DNA from 3 places in the Azospirillum sp. A1-3 genome. Region 2 is predicted to be linked to each of the others. Evidence: predicted binding sites of a transcription regulator. Region 2 holds the regulator's gene; each other region holds the start of a gene.
What was found. Region 2 encodes LexA, which represses DNA repair genes until DNA is damaged. Its sites were predicted from a motif close to ATGTTCTANTTTGGTTC; they were not measured.
Positions count from the first base shown of each region.

Region 1: a site for LexA is predicted at 2,299-2,315, ahead of M5E06_RS00060 (PA0069 family radical SAM protein). Genes of this name have one in related genera too.
Region 3: a site for LexA is predicted at 3,273-3,289, ahead of M5E06_RS00870 (Y-family DNA polymerase). Genes of this name have one in related genera too.

Region 1 is NZ_JAMSLU010000001.1:11,971-17,371, forward strand. It holds gene M5E06_RS00050 (ATP-binding protein) at 1-743, shown strand, start outside; gene ahcY (adenosylhomocysteinase) at 817-2,115, opposite strand; gene M5E06_RS00060 (PA0069 family radical SAM protein) at 2,342-3,433, shown strand; gene M5E06_RS00065 (hypothetical protein) at 3,640-3,867, opposite strand; gene M5E06_RS00070 (MFS transporter) at 3,973-5,256, opposite strand; gene M5E06_RS00075 (tetratricopeptide repeat protein) at 5,263-5,401, opposite strand, start outside.
Region 2 is NZ_JAMSLU010000001.1:939,880-945,280, forward strand. It holds gene M5E06_RS04475 (ComEC/Rec2 family competence protein) at 1-1,654, shown strand, start outside; gene lexA (transcriptional repressor LexA) at 1,775-2,497, opposite strand; gene M5E06_RS04485 (molybdopterin molybdotransferase MoeA) at 2,696-3,925, opposite strand; gene moaC (cyclic pyranopterin monophosphate synthase MoaC) at 3,930-4,433, opposite strand; gene M5E06_RS04495 (GNAT family N-acetyltransferase) at 4,430-4,918, opposite strand; gene trpC (indole-3-glycerol phosphate synthase TrpC) at 4,923-5,401, opposite strand, start outside.
Region 3 is NZ_JAMSLU010000001.1:188,852-194,252, reverse strand. It holds gene M5E06_RS00880 (class I SAM-dependent methyltransferase) at 1-277, opposite strand, end outside; gene M5E06_RS00875 (acetyl-CoA carboxylase carboxyltransferase subunit alpha) at 471-1,427, shown strand; gene M5E06_RS00870 (Y-family DNA polymerase) at 1,575-3,020, opposite strand; gene M5E06_RS00865 (hypothetical protein) at 3,372-3,917, shown strand; gene M5E06_RS00860 (HupE/UreJ family protein) at 4,018-4,512, shown strand; gene M5E06_RS00855 (TAXI family TRAP transporter solute-binding subunit) at 4,701-5,401, shown strand, end outside.

The DNA of each region.
Region 1 (5,401 bases), 930 kb from region 2:
GGCTAAGCGTCGACGGTCAGGCCGATCCCCTGCCGGAGGAGGGGCCGCGCGAGCTGCGCGCCGCCACCCGCGCCTTCAACCGGATGCAGGCGCGGCTCGCCCGCTTCGTCGCCGACCGCACCCAGATGCTGGCGGCGATCAGCCACGACCTGCGCACGCCGATCACCCGCCTACGCCTCCGCGCCGAGCTGGTCGACGATCCGGAGATGCAGCGGCGGATGCTGGCCGACCTGGACGAGATGGAGGCGATGATCTCCGCCACGCTGGCCTTTGCCCGCGACGACGCCCAGCGCGAGCCGCGCGGCCGCTTCGACCTCGCCGACCTGCTGCAGAGCCTGTGCGACGACCGTGTCGATGCCGGCCACCGCGCCCTCTACGACGGCCCGGCCCATGTGGTGGCGGAAGGCCGCCCGGTGGCGCTGCGCCGGGCGCTGGCCAACCTGATGGACAACGCCATCAAGTATGGCGGCGGCTTCACCGTCCGGCTGGAGACCGGCGCCGACGGCGCCAACGCTCAAGCGCTCATCCACATCGACGATGACGGCCCCGGTATCCCGGAAGCGGAGTTCGAGAAGGTCTTCGCCCCCTTCTACCGGTTGGAGCGCTCCCGCTCCCGCGATACCGGCGGCGTCGGCCTGGGCCTGTCGACCGCCCGTAGCATCATCCGCGGCCATGGTGGCGACGTGACCCTGGCGAACCGCGACGAGGGCGGGTTGCGCGCGACGGTGACGCTGCCACTCTGATCTCCCAGGTAACGCAAAGAAAAAGGGCCGCCCCGACGGGACGGCCCTTCTTTCTCAATCAACCAGCAACCGCTTAGTAGCGGTAGTGGTCCGGCTTGTACGGGCCGGCGGCGTTGACGCCGATGTATTCGGCCTGCTTGTCGCTGAGGACGGTCAGCTTGGCGCCGATCTTTTCCAGATGCAGGCGGGCCACCTTCTCGTCCAGGTGCTTGGGCAGGACGTAGACCTTGTTCTCGTAGTTGGCGGCGTTGGTCCACAGCTCGATCTGGGCCAGCACCTGGTTGGTGAAGCTGGCGCTCATCACGAAGCTGGGGTGGCCGGTGGCGCAGCCCAGGTTGACCAGACGGCCCTGGGCCAGGACGATCAGGCGCTTGCCGTCGGGGAACACGACCTCGTCGACCTGCGGCTTGACCTCTTCCCAGACCAGATTGCGCAGGGCGTCGATCTGGATCTCGCTGTCGAAGTGGCCGATGTTGCAGACGATGGCGCGGTCCTTCATGGCCCGCATGTGGTCGAGCGTGATGACGTCGACGTTGCCGGTCGCCGTGACGAAGATGTCGCCCAGCGGAGCGGCCTCGTCCATGGTGATGACCTGATAGCCTTCCATCGCGGCCTGGAGCGCGTTGATCGGGTCGATCTCCGTCACCATGACGCGGGCGCCCTGCGAACGCAGCGAGGCGGCCGAGCCCTTGCCCACGTCGCCATAGCCGGCGACCACGGCGACCTTGCCGGCGACCATGACGTCGGTGGCGCGCTTGATGCCGTCGACCAGCGACTCGCGGCAGCCATAGAGGTTGTCGAACTTCGACTTGGTGACGCTGTCGTTCACGTTGATGGCCGGAACCTTCAGCGTGCCCTTCTTCATCATCTCATAGAGACGGTGGACGCCGGTGGTGGTCTCTTCCGACAGGCCGCGGACGTCGTTCAGCATCTCCGGATACTTGTCGTGCATGATCTGGGTGACGTCGCCGCCATCGTCGAGGATCATGTTCGGGGTCCAGCCGTCCGGACCGCGCAGGGTCTGCTCGATGCACCACCAGAACTCCTCCTCCGTCTCGCCCTTCCAGGCGAAGACCGGGATGCCGGCGGCGGCGATGGCGGCGGCGGCCTGGTCCTGGGTCGAGAAGATGTTGCAGGACGACCAGCGCACGGTGGCGCCGAGCGCGGTCAGCGTCTCGATCAGCACGGCGGTCTGGATGGTCATGTGCAGGCAGCCGACGATGCGGGCACCGGCCAGCGGCTTGGAGTCGCCGAATTCCGACCGCAGGGCCATCAGGCCCGGCATCTCGGTCTCGGCGATGGTGATCTCCTTGCGGCCCCAGTTCGCGAGGCTGATGTCCTTGACCTTGTAGTCCGTGAATTCGGCGGCCATGAGGGATGACTCCTGGTGGGCAGTGGTGATTCGGGCCGGCCGGTTCGAATCCCCGGCCTTGCCGCTGTAATTTGCCAAGGGTGTATCAGCGGTATCGGAACCATGCAAGCATAAAGATATCTTTATGTTTGTTGGGTAGGGTGATGGAAAGACCGGTGATCGAAAGACCGGCCGCACCCCTTTCTGTTCGCTTTACGTTCTTGTCTGCCGCGGCTAAGCTGCGGGCATGGACGAGATACGGCGATCCCCGATCAAGGGCCGCGGCGCGGTCAGCAACGCCACCGGGCGGTTCGAGCGCGAGACCCGCGTCCTCACCGACGACGGCTGGACCGGCTATGCCGAGGGCGGGAACGAGGCGCTGTCCGATCCGGTCCGCACCACCGTCTCGCCGGCATCGGCCAAGTCGATCATCACCAGCAACCAGTCGCCCGACATCCCCTTTGACCGGTCGGTGAATCCGTATCAGGGGTGCGAGCACGCCTGCATCTACTGCTTCGCCCGGCCGACCCATGCCTATCTCGGCCTGTCGCCCGGATTGGATTTCGAGACCAAGCTGTTCGCCAAGCGCAACGCGGCGGAGTTGCTGGCGAAGGAGCTGCGGGCGAAATCCTATGACTGCCGGCCGCTGGCGCTGGGGGCCAACACCGATCCCTACCAGCCCATCGAACGGACGGAGGGCATCACCCGGCGGGTGCTGGAGGTCTGCCGCGACTTCAAGCAGCCGGTCAGCATCATCACCAAATCGGCGCTGGTGCTGCGCGATCTGGACATCCTGGCGCCGATGGCGGCGGAAGGGCTGGCGTCGGTCGCGCTCTCCGTCACCACGCTGGACCGAGACCTCGCCCGCGTGATGGAGCCGCGGGCCAGCACGCCGCCGCGCCGGCTGGAGGCTATCCGCGCTCTGTCGGAGGCCGGTGTGCCGGTGGCGGTCCTCGCCAGCCCGATGATCCCGGCCCTGAACGACCATGAGCTGGAGGCGATCCTGGAGGCGGCGTCCGGCGCCGGGGCGAGCGCCGCCAGCTATATCCTGTTGCGCCTGCCGCTGGAGATCGCCGGTCTGTTCGAGGAATGGCTGCGCGTCCACGCGCCCAACCGCGCCGACCGCGTGCTGAGCCTGATGCGGCAGAGCCGCGACGGCGCGCTCTACCGCTCCGGATTCGGCACGCGGATGAAGGGCACCGGCCCTTATGCCGAGTTGCTGCGCCATCGCTTTAAGCTGGCCTGCCGCAAGCATGGGCTGGGCGATCGGAGCTGGCAGCTCGACTGCAGCCGCTTCCGGGTGCCGCCGGCCGCGGGGGATCAGCTGTCGCTGCTGTGAGGGGCGGGGGATGGAACAGGGGGCCTGGGGAGGTCGCGGCGTCCGGGGCAACATTTCCACGGATGTCACGGATTTAGACACGGATTTTTTGATCTTGCGGACGCGCCGGCTTGCCCCGAATGCTGAGGCTCAGGGACGCCACATCCGTGAAATCCGTGTCGATCTTGCCCACCATCTCCGCGGCTTCCCGCACGGAGGGAATGTCGTCAGGACCGGCTCTTGCCCCAGGGCGGCAGCGGGTCGGCGGTCTTCCGCCCGGAGGACGACAGCGCCGACAGCGGAAGGCGGCCGGTCGCCAGCATCGCCATCACCAGCGCCGGATGAGTGGGAGCAGCGGCGGCGGTGTCGTGGTCGGTCTGCCCGGTCTCGGCCGGTTCGTCGTTCAGCGCCTCGTTGATGCGGGCGAAGGCTTCGATGTCTTTTATGTGCAGCATGGTCCGTGCCCCTCGGCTTCGACATTTGTGCGTCGCAGCAAAAACGAAGGTAACAGCTCTGCCCTCGAATGGTCTCACGTGCGGCGCTTTGACGCGGCCCTTTTTCTAACGGGCCGGTTCGCGAACGGCCAGCATAAGCCCGAAGCCGATGACGAAGAAAGCCAGAACCGTCGCCATGCCGGCGCGCTGGCTGTCGAAGGCCTGGGTCGCCAGCCCGAACAGCAGCGGCCCGAAGAAACCGACGAAGCGGCCGGTCAGGCCATAGAGCCCGAACATCTCGCCCGACATGCCGGGCGGGGCCAGCCGCGCCATCATCGACCGTCCGGCCGCCTGCGCCGGTCCGAAGAACAGCCCCAGCCCCAGCGCGAAGACCCAGAACCACAGCCGGTCGGTCGCCAGCAGCAGCGGCAGGCCGCACAAACCCATGCCGGCCAGGGCGATCAGGATCACCGGCTTGGCACCCAGCCAGTCGTCCATCCAGGCGAAGCCGATGGCCCCGGCCCCCGCCACCACGTTGAGCGCGATGGCGAAGACCAGGATCTCCTCGAAGCTCATGCCGAAGGTGCCGGCGGCGAAGATGCCGCCGAACATGGTGATGGTGTTGATGCCGTCGCGGTAGAAGGCGCTGGCGACCAGGAAACGCGCCACCTCGCGGTAACGCCGGACCTGACGCAGCGTGGCGACCAGCGTCGCCACCCCCTCGCGCGCCGCCCGCAGCAGACCGTGGCCGGTGGACGGCTCGTCGGGCACCCACAGGAAATAGGGCAGCGCGAACAGCCCGTACCAGGCGGCGGCCAGCAGAGCGGTGGCGCGGACATTGGCCTGCGGCCCCCAGTCGGCCCACTCCATCCCGAACAGGCCGAACAGCGGGGCCGGCGCCTTGACGAAGCCGACCAGCGCCAGGACGAGGCAGGCCAGCCCGCCGAAATAGCCGATGCCCCAGCCCCAGCCCGACACCCGGCCGAACAGCCGCTCCGGCACCAGCCCCGGCAGGGTGGCATTGTAGAAGACGTTGGCCAACTCGAACGCCACGGTGGCGATGACCACGCAGGCGAGCGCGAAGGCGGCGTCGGCCGGATCGGGACGCACCCACCAGAGGGCGGCGGTGAACAGGACGGTGACCAGCGTGAACAGCGCCATCCACGGCTTGCGCCGCCCGGCCCGGTCGGCGATGGCGCCCAGCAGCGGGCTGAGCGCCGCGATGGCGACGCCGGCCACGGTCATGGCGGCACTCCACCGCGCCGTGCCCTCGACGGGATCGCCGACGACGCCGCGGGCGAAATAGACCGCGAAGACGAAGGTGGTGATGATGGTGTTATAGGCCGAATTCGCCCAGTCGTAGAGACACCAGGAGGCGATGGCGCGGCGGGAAGGGGTGGCTTCGGTCACGCCCGCTTACCCCTGCTTGCCCCCCGCCAGCCCGTCCACCCCGAAGGAGATCTGGTTGTTGTCGTAGCGGGCGATGATGCGCAGGCGGTCGCCGGCCGACAGCGCGATCGGCTTTTCCAGGAAGGTCATCGCCTGCTTCCAGTGG
Region 2 (5,401 bases):
GTCCGACCGCAACCCCGCTCCCGCTCCGGGATCGGTGGTCCGGCTGCGGGCGACGCTGTTGCCGCCGCAGGCGCCGGCGGAACCCGGTGCCTTCGACTTCCAGCGGCGGGCCTGGTTCATGGGTCTGGGTGGGACCGGCTTTGCCACAGGGGCGGTGGAACAGGTGGAGGCGCCGCCGGTGACGGGATGGAGCACGGTTGCCATCGCCTTCGAGCGGGCGCGGGGAGCCATCGCGGAGCGCGTCGCGGCGGCGATCGGCGACCCGGTGGAGGCGAGCGTCACCACGGCGCTGCTGAACGGCGAGGAGTTTGGCATTCCCGAAGCGACGCTGGATGATTTCCGCAACAGCGGGCTGGCGCATCTTCTGTCGATTTCCGGCCTGCATGTCGGCATCGCGGCTGGCATCCTGTTTTATGTGGTGCGGGCGCTGATGGCGGCGGTGCCCTATATCGCGCTGCGATGGCCGATCAAGAAGATCGCGGCTTTGTTCGGGATTGTGTCGGCGCTCGCCTATACGCTGCTGGTCGGGGCGCCGCTGCCGACGGTGCGGTCGGTGCTGATGACCGGGATGGTGATGGGGGCGATCATGCTGGACCGCCATCCGCTGAGCATGCGGCTGGTCGCCTTCGCCGGGCTGGTCACCATCGCCATGGACCCGGAGGGGATGCTGGGACCCAGCTTCCAGATGTCATTCGCCGCGGTGGTGGCGCTGATCGCGGCGTTCGAGCGTGGCAGTGTCAAGCTGGCGGAATGGCGACGCGACGCGGGATGGCTTGTGCGCGGGCTGTTCTATGTCGGCGGAATCCTGCTGACCAGCGTGGTGGCGACGCTGGCGACCTTGCCGTTCTCGCTCTTCCATTTTCAGCAGATCGCCTTTTATGGCGTGCTGTCGAATCTGATCGCGATTCCCATCACGTCCTTCTGGGTCATGCCGTGGAGCCTGATCGCCTACGCGCTGCTGCCCATCGGGCTGGAGGCGCCGGCGCTGATCGCCATGAACTGGGGTGACCGGGCGGTGATCTGGACCGCGGAGTTCTTCGGCCGGTTGCCCTGGGCATCGCTGACGGTGCCGGCGATGCCGGTGGAGGGGTTCGCCGCGCTGGTGGCGGGCGGGCTCTGGCTGTGTGTGTGGACGCGGCGGTGGCGCTGGTTGGGGATGCTGCCGATCCTGGCGGGGTTGGCCTCGCCGATGCTGGTCGAACGGCCGGATGTGCTGGTGGCGGGGGACGGGACGGTGGTGGCGGTGAGGCTGCCGGACGGGCGGCTCAGTGGCTCGGGCAAGGGCGGCGGGCGGCTGACCGAGACCTGGAGGGAACGCGATGGGGAGCGGACAGCGGCGGAGCCCTGGCCGGCGGCGGGCGGATGGAGCGAGGGCGGGCGGTCGCTGAGTTGCGATGCGCTGGGGTGCTTGTATCGCGTGCGTGGGAAGACGCTGGCATTGCCGCGGCTGCCGGACGCGCTGGACGAGGATTGTGGCGCGGCGGATGCGGTGGTGACGGCGGCGGTAGCGCGCGGGTGCCGGGCCGGAGTGGTGATCGACCGGTGGGCGCTGCGGCAAGAAGGGGCGCATACGCTGACGGTGACGGCCGGGGGTGTCCGGGTGGAGACGGTGCGGGGGCTTAGGGGGGATCGGCCTTGGACCGGGGGGAGGTGAGAGGCGCTGTTACCCCCACCCTAACCCTCCCCCGCTTCGCGGGAGAGGGAACTCCGCTGCGCCGCCACTCGCTCCCTCTCCCACCGAAGGTGGGGGAGGGTTGGGGAGGGGGCAACGGCCTCAGTACTTGCGGACCAGGCCGACCAGCTTGCCCTGCACGCGGACGCGGTCGGCGCCGAAGATGCGGGTTTCGTAGGCGGCGTTGGCGGGTTCCAGGGCCACCGTGTTGCCCTTGCGGCGCAGACGCTTCAGCGTCACCTCGCCTTCATCGACCAGGGCGACGACGATGGTGCCGTTCTCCGCCGCGTCGCAGCGCTGGATGATGATGGTGTCGTGGTCGAGGATGCCGGCCTCGATCATCGAATCGCCGGAAACCTCCAGCGCGTAATGGTCGCCGGCGGTCAGCATCGAGACGGGGACGTCGACGAAGGCGCTGTTGTCGCGCAGGGCTTCGATCGGCGTGCCGGCGGCGATGCGGCCGTAGAGCGGGAGCTGAACCGTCTCGTTGGCGGCGGCCGGGGTCGGGGCGGGCGGAGCGGCGTCGCGGCCGGCGAAGACGAAATCGCCCTTGATGACGTTGGGCTGGAACTTCGGCTTGGCGGCGGCGCGGCTGCGGGCGGCGTCCAGGCCTTCCGGCAGGCGAAGAACTTCGAGCGCACGGGCACGGTGGGGCAGGCGGCGGATGAAGCCGCGTTCCTCAAGTCCGGTGATGAGGCGATGGATGCCCGACTTGGACTTCAGCCCCAGGGCGTCCTTCATCTCGTCGAACGACGGCGAGACACCGCCCTGGCCGAGCCGTTCGTGGATGAACAGCAGCAATTCGTGCTGCTTGCGCGTGAGCATGGATGCCTCCCGGCCGTCGCCAGACTGAAGATGGAACAAAAACCAAACGTTGCCTCCATGTTCTAGTTTGGTTCCTGCCGCGCGTCAAGCCCCCCATCGGCTTCTTTTAGAACTTGAACGGAACATTTGGAACAGCGTGAAACAGTTTTCGGGATGCTGTTCAACTGTTCCATCCGCCGTCCGGGGGGTGTCCCAAGTCTAGATGCTGAGCGCTCCATCGGTCAGGGGAAGCACGGTCACCATGGCCCCGGCCGGCTCGGGGTCGGCGTTGGGTGGGCGGGGGATCAGGCAATCGGCCTGGGCGTAGAGCGTGGTGATGGCGCTGTCCTGCCGAGCGAAGGGGGTGACGGTCAGGACGCCGTCGGGGCCGGCGGCAAGCGTCGCGCGGAGATACTCCTCCCGCCGGTCGTTGGCCTTCAGCGCGGTGGTCAGGCGGGCGCGCAGCGGCAGGCGGTCGTCCTCGGGCGGCAGACCCTGCAGCAGGCGCAGGATCGGGCGCAGGAACAGCACGCCGGTGACGCCGGTGGACACCGGATTGCCGGGCAGACCCAGCAGCGGCACCGATCCGGCGCGGCCGAACATCAGCGCCTTGCCCGGCCGCATCGCCACGGTCTGCACCTCCAGCGCCACGCCGCGTTCGGCCAGCACGTCGCGCACGAGGTCGTATTCGCCATGGGCGGCACCGCCGGTGGTGACCAGCAGGTCGCACCCTGCGGCCCCCTTCGCCAAGGCCGCCACACTCTCCGGCGTATCCTTGGCAATTCCCAGATTGTGGGCGAGGCCGCCCTGGGCGGTGACGAGGGCGCAGAGGCCGAGCGCGTTGGTGCTGACGATCTGGCTCGGCCCCAGCGGGTCGCCGGGCAGGGCGATCTCGTCGCCGGTGGCGAGGATGGCGATGCGCGGCCGGCGATGGACCGAGAGCCAGGGGACATTGCCGCCGGCGGCCAGCGCGATGTCACGGGCAGTCAGGCGGCGGCCCTTCGGCAGAAGCTCCTGACCGAGGGTGAAGTCGAAGCCCGCCTCGCGGACGAAGCGGCCGACGACTACGGCGCGGCCGATCTGCACAGTGGCGTCGTCGGCGCTGCAATCCTCCTGCATCACCACGGCATCGGTGCCGTCGGGCAGGGGCGCGCCGGTGAAGATGCGCGCCGCCTCACCAGGGCCGACGGGGCCGTCGAAGGCATGGCCGGCGGAGGATTCGCCGATGCGGCGCAGGGGAACGGGCGTGTCGGCGGTCGCGGCGGCGATGTCGGCGGCGCGCACCGCCCAGCCGTCCATGGCGGCGGCGTGGAAGGGCGGCTGGGTCAGCCGGGCAATCACCGGTTCGGCCAGCACGCGGCCCAGCGCGTCGGGCAGGGCGACGGTCTCCGCCGGCAGAGGGGCGAAGGCCGACAGGATGCGGGCGCGCGCCTCGGCGACGGAGATCATCGGATTACGCTCCTGCGGATGGGCTGGCGGTGGAGGACGCGCCCCATTTGCCGCTCTTGCCGCCGGCCTTGTGCAGCAGGCGGACGTCGGTGATGGTCATGCCGCGGTCAACCGCCTTGCACATGTCGTAAACGGTCAGCGCCGCGACGGTGACGGCGGTCAGCGCCTCCATCTCCACGCCGGTCTGGCCCTTCAGCTTGCAGGTGGCGGTCACGTCCACGGCGTTGCGGGCGGGATCGCAGGAGAGGTCGACCTTGACCGAGGTCAGCATCAGCGGGTGGCACAGCGGGATCAGGTCCGGCGTGCGCTTCGCCCCCATGATGCCGGCCAGTCGGGCGACCGACAGAACGTCGCCCTTCTTCACCCCGCCCTGCATGATGAGCGCCAGGGTTTCCGGCTGCATCAGCACGGTGGCGGCTGCGGTGGCAGTGCGTTCGGTTTCCGCCTTGTCGGAGACGTCGACCATCACCGCCTTGCCCTCGGCATCGAAATGGGTGAAGCCGGTCATCGCACGGTCTCCAAAAGCGGTTTTTCCATGAAGACGCTGACGCCGTTGTCTTCGTAACAGGCATAGGGGCCACGGTCGGTGAAGCCGGCCTTGCGGTAGAGCGCCAGCGCCTCGTGCTGGTGGATGCCGGATTCGAGCAGCAGGGCGGTCAGCCCCTCGGCCCGTGCCTGCTCCTCCAGCCGGGCGAGCAGGCGGTCGCCGATGCGGAGGCCGCGGGCGGCGGGATCGACATACATGCGCTTGACCTCGCCATAGCCGGTCGGGCCATCACCCGAATGATCGACGCGGAGCGCGGCACAGCCAACCGGAACGCCGTCCTTGCGGGCGACGAAGAAGCGCACGTCCGGTGCCTCCAGCTCTCCGATGTCGAGCAGATGGCAGGTGTCCGCCGGATAGAGGTCCAGCAGATAGCGGTCGAGCGCGGCGACCAGCGCGATCACCTCGTCCTGACGCGGACTCTCCGTGGCGATGGCGACATCTGCCATTGCGTCACACCGGCGCCAGCAGGGCGCGGGTGGCGGCGGTCACGTCGGCCTGCCGCATCAGCGATTCGCCGACCAGGAAGCAGCGCGCCCCGACCTTCGCCATGCGGGCGAGATCAGCAGGGGTGTAGAGGCCGCTTTCCGCCACCAGCATGCGGTCGGCCGGGACATTGGCCGCCAGTTCCTCCGTCGTCGCGATGTCGACGGCGAGCGTCTTGAGGTTGCGGTTGTTGACGCCGAGCAGCGGCGTCTTCAGCAGCAGCGCGCGGTCCAGCTCGGCGCGGTCATGCACCTCGACCAGCACGTCCAGACCTTGGGATATCGCGGCATCCTCGATCTCCGCCGCCTGGGCGTCGGACAGCGAGGCCATGATGATGAGGATGCAGTCGGCACCCAGCGCGCGGGCCTCCACGATCTGATAGGGATCGACCATGAAGTCCTTGCGCAGCACCGGCAGGTCCACCGCGGCGCGGGCGGCGACGAGAT
Region 3 (5,401 bases), 750 kb from region 2:
CCTCCGCCGGGGCGACGGCATAGCGAACCCGTGGATGCGCTTCCGCCTGTGCGATCTGCTCCGCGCTGGCGTCGGTGGCGTGAACCGCCGCGAAGTGGTCGGCCAGTGAAACGGAGAACTGCCCGTTGCCGCAACCAACGTCCCAGGCCAGTTCGCGGGCCGGCGCCGCATCGGCCAGGGCGGCGGCCAGACCGGGCGGATAGGTGGGTCGAAAGGCGCGGTAATCGCCGGCATGGCCGGAGAAATGGTCCTTGAAGGAGGTGGGGAAGGAGGGCATGCAGCGATCCGCCTCGTGACAAGCAGGGCAACGATTAGGCTTGGAATTTCCCGGCGGTTAAGGATAAACCCTGTGGGTTCGTCGCGGAACCCTTCCCAGGCTGTCCCGCATCTTTCCGCTGTGGCGCAGGCGCGCCGGGCGTGCTACCAAGCGCGCGCTTTTTTGTGCGCCTCGCCAACCACCCGTGTCCGGCATGCAGACCTTCCTGGAATTCGAAAAGCCGATCGCCGAGCTTGAAGGCAAGATCGAGGAGTTGCGGCACCTGACCAACGCCGGCGACATCAACATCGCCGACGAGGTCGCCAAGCTGCAGGCCAAGGTCGACAAGCTCCTGCGGCAGACCTACGCCAAGCTCACGCCCGCGCAGAAGGTTCAGGTGGCCCGCCACCCCAATCGGCCGCACTGCCTGGACTATGTGAACGGCCTGATCGAGGACTTCACGCCGCTGGCCGGCGACCGCCATTTCGCCGAGGACCGCGCGGTCATCGGCGGGCTGGGTCGCTTCCGCGGCCGCTCGGTGGTGGTGATCGGCCAGGAAAAGGGCAACGACACCGAATCGCGCGTCCGCCACAATTTCGGGATGGCGAAGCCGGAAGGCTACCGCAAGGCCCAGCGCCTGATGGATCTGGCCGACCGCTTCAAGCTGCCGGTCGTCTCGCTGGTCGACACCGCCGGCGCCTTCCCCGGCGTCCAGGCGGAGGAGCGCGGCCAGGCCGAGGCCATCGCCAAGAGCATCGAGCGCTGCCTGCGGCTGAACGTGCCGATGGTCGCCTCGGTGATCGGCGAGGGCGGCTCGGGCGGCGCCATCGCGATCGCCACCGCCGACCGCGTGCTGATGCTGGAACACGCCATCTATTCGGTGATCTCGCCGGAAGGCTGCGCGTCGATCCTGTGGCGCAGCTCCGACATGGCGGGCGAGGCGGCCATTGCGCTGCGCCTGATCAGCCAGGACCTGAAGGAACTGGGCGTCATCGACCATGTGGTGAGCGAGCCGATCGGCGGCGCCCACCGCGACCCGGCCGAGACAATCAAGAAGCTGGGCGACTGCATCGAGGAGTCGCTGGGCGAGTTGGACGGCCTGGACGGCGCCACCCTGCGCGCCAAGCGCCGCGAGAAGTTCCTGGAGATGGGGCAGAAGGGGCTGGGGTAAGACCTCGCCTGTTTGCCCCCTCCCCATCCCTCCCCCGCCTTCGGCGGTGGAGGGGGCAGGAGCTTTGCGGCGTGACGTAGCTGCCGAAGCGGCGGCAGTCCCCTCTCCCTCGAAGAGGGGGAGGGTTAGGGAGGGGGCAATTGCACCTCACCCCAAAAACCCGTGCAGAAACCAGCGCGGGGTCTCCCCCGGCCGATACAGCCCGGCCCTGAACAGCCAGAAGCGGCGGCCGTCGCCATCCTCCACGCGGTAGTAATCGCGCACGGCCAGCCCCAGCGATCCTTCCCCACGCCACCATTCGCATTCGATCCGCTCCGGCCCCTCGGCCCGGCTGACGCGGTGGCGCACGCCGCGCCAGACGAATTGCAGCGGCGGGTCGTCGGGCAGCGGGGCGGTGGCCTCCACCGGCTCGGGCGGGGTCAGCAGGCGCAACGGGCGCGGCTGTCCCGCCGGCCAGGGCTTCGGCGGCGGCAAACTCTCCAGCGGCGGATGCGGCGCCACGCAGCGTTCCGGCAGCCAGCTTTCCCGCGGCACCAGCCGCAGCACCGCCCGTTCCCCCAGCCGCAGAGTCAACCGGTCCACCAGTTCTGCCAATCCACCGTCAACCTCCTCCCCATCCATGCCGGTCTGCACGGCCGACAGCGGCCCGATCTCCGTCGCCGACAGCACCAGCGTTTCCAGCCCTGGCCCCGGCTCGATCCGCTCCAGCAACGGAGCGAACAGCCGGGCCAGCGCCGCCGGGTCGCGGGTCGGGCGGCTGGTGCCGAGCGTCAGGCTCTGCGGCTCGTCATCCACCCGCTGGTCGGTGCGGTGGGCGTCCAACCGCAGCCGGCGCGCCCCCTGCCCCGCCGCCTCCAGTCCCTTGCACAGCCGCCCCAGCAGATGGCGCAACGCTCCGGCGATCGATTCGGGTGTGGCGATCGGTTCGGCGAAGGTCAGGCGCTCGCGATGGTCCGGCACCGGCCGGCGCGGCGAGATCGGCTCGTCCAGCCGGCCGAAGGCCTGATCGTAACGTTGCAGCAACCTGCCCCCGAACCTTGCCGCCAGCCCCGCCCGCGGCATGGCGTGCAGGTCGCCGATCCGGCGCAGACCCAGCGCATGCAACCCCTCCACCATCTCCGAGGCCAAGCGCAGAGCGGCGAGCGGCAGGCCGTCCAGCGCCTCCCGCCGCCGTTCTTCCGAATTGCCGAACCGCACCAGCCCCCAGGCGGCGGCGGGGGTGTCGGCGATGGCGGCGCGGGCGGCGAAGCCGGCGGCGCGCAGCCGGCCGGTGAGATCGGCGGCCAGCGCCTGCTCGCCGCCGAACAGATGGGCACAGCCGGTGATGTCGATCACCACCCCGTCCGGCTCGTCCGCCGCGGTCCAGGGGCTGTAACGCCGCGCCCAGTCGGCGATGCGGCCGAGCAGGGCCGAATCGGCTTCCGGCGTCGCCTCCGCCACCTCCAGCGCCGGTTCCAGCGCGCGGGCATCGCTGAGCGTGTGGCCGGGAGTGATGCCCAGCACCGCCGCCGCCCGGTTGACCGCCACCACCATCCGCCGCTGGCGCTCCGTCCGCAGCAGGGCCAGAGGACGCGCGCGCAGATCCGGTGGCATGAGCCGCTCCCGCGCGTCAGTCGGCAGGCGGGGCAGCCACAGGGCGAGGATGCGGCGACGGGTTCTCTCCGCCCCCCCGCCTTGAGATCCCCTCTCCCCCCCGGGGAGAGGGTTAGGGTGAGGGGGGTGCGCGGTGAGGATTCTCGGCAGGTCTCGCCGCGCATCCCCCTCACCCCGACCCTCTCCCCGGGGGGGAGAGGGAGATAAAGGCGGGTGGGGAGGGGGGCGTGTCATACGGAACCCAACGATTCAGAACAAACAAAGAACACTCTAGCGCTGGCTTGGCCGCAAGGGGAGTCCCTCCTTTGGGGTCATCTTGCCGAAACGATCAGCAGTGCCGACATTCAATCAATGACCCCACATCTCCCGTCCCTCGCCAATCGTCTGGCTCCGCTCGTTCTCCTGCTGGCGGCCGGTGCCTGTGCGCCACCAGACCTGCGCGACGACATGCCCGGCCGTGCCCAGGCATTTCCGCCGATCCACGAGCAGACGGTGATTCCCGGCGGCGGGGAGCGGCGGACCTGGAGCCAGATCCAGGCGGAGCAGTCGCGCGCCGACTCGAAGCCCGCTCCCCAGGCCCAGGCCCGGCAGGCCGAAGAGCCGCAGGCACGCCGCGACTCGGACGGCACCGACCGGCCGCCGCTCAAGCGCCGCCGCGGCAGTTCGTCGCCCCCGCCCGACCCGGCCGTCCTGCCCCAGCCGCCGCGCCCGATCCCGGTGCCGCCGCCGCCCTCGTCCCAGAGCGCCACCGACGCCTTCAAGCGTGACCTGATCCGGCCGGAGGTCGACCGCATGCGCACCGACGACGCCATGGGACGGCTCGATCCGCTGGGCCAGCGCGATCTGATGAAGCGCGAGAACGACTTGCGACAGTGGGGCGACCCGCTGGCGCGGTAGCCTTCTCCCCTCCCCGACCTGGAGCCTGACCGCTTGACCCCGCCCCGCCTCAGCCGCCATACCGGCTGCCGGAGCGAAACGGGATGGGGAATGCGGGCGCATGACGACGCTGACGGGGGCCTTCGGCACCGGGCTGACCACGCCGGTGTGGGTGCTGCAGCATCTGCTGGGCATCCTCGGCATCGGCATGTGGGCGGGACAGGCCGGCGGCACCGCGGTGTGGCAGGTTCCGGCCGCCGCAGTGACCGCCGCGCTGGCGGCGGGCTTCGCCGCGCAGATGGGGGTTCGGCTGCCCTATGCCGGACCGGGACTGGCCGCCTCGCTGCTGGTGGTCGGGTCGCTGGTGGCGCTGGGGGTGCGGGCGCCTGCCGTGCTGGCGGTGCTGATCGCCGCGGTCGCCGCCGTGTTCCACGGCCATGCCCACCAGGGACCGCCGCTCTATTGGGCCGGTTTCGCCGCCGGGCTGATGCTGGTCGCCTGCGGCGGGCTGGGGCTGTCGGTCGCGGTGACGCAGGCCGAGTCGGAGCGCGCGGTGCGGCTGTGTGGCGGTGCGGTAGCAGTCGCCGGCGTTCTTGACCTCGTCGGCGTGATTTGACCGGTTGCGCCTTGAAATGACGGGGTTGCGCGGAAATCTTTGAGGACACGCCCCTCCTTCCCGCCCCGCCCCTCCCTTCCGGGACCAACGGGCCAGACGAACGGAACGCCCCGGTGCCCCGCGCAGTCGCCAAAGCCTGCCTTACCCCGCCGGGGCTCCCTTCACCGGGACTTCGGGACAGTCCCGACATGTCCACCTCCCAGATGCTCACCCTGACCCGCCGCCGCCTGCTGGGCGGCCTGATGGGAGGGGTGGCGCTGGCGCCGTTGCTGGGAAGCGTTCTGTCGGGCAGGCCGGCCATGGCGCAGGATCTGCGCTATTTCCGCATCGGCACCGGCACCACCGCCGGCACCTATTTTCCGATCGGTGGGCTGATCGCCAACGCCATCTCCAACCCGCCGGGCTCCCGCCCCTGCGACAAGGGGGGAAGCTGCGGGATTCCCGGCCTGATCGTGGTGGCGCAGGCCAGCAACGGCTCGGTCGACAATGTCGAGATGCTGCGCGCCGGCACGGTGGAGGCCGGATTCGCCCAGGCCGATGTCGCCTATTGGGCCTACAGCGGCACCGGCAGCTTCACCGGCAAGCGCCCGTTCGCCGAACTGCGCTCGCTCGGCATGCTCTATGCGGAGGCGATCCAGGTCGTCGTCCGCTCCGACGGCTTCATCGACCGCATGGCCGACCTGAAGGGCCGCAGCATCTCGCTGGGCGAGGAGGGTTCCGGCACGCTGGTGGAGGCGCGGCTGATCCTGGACGCCTACGGTTTGTCGGAAAGCACGATCACGCCGCTCTACCTGAAGCCCGGCATGGCGGCCGACCGGCTGGCGAAGGGCGAGCTTGACGGTTTCTTCATGGTCGGCGGCTATCCGGTGGCGGCGGTCGCCGACGTGGC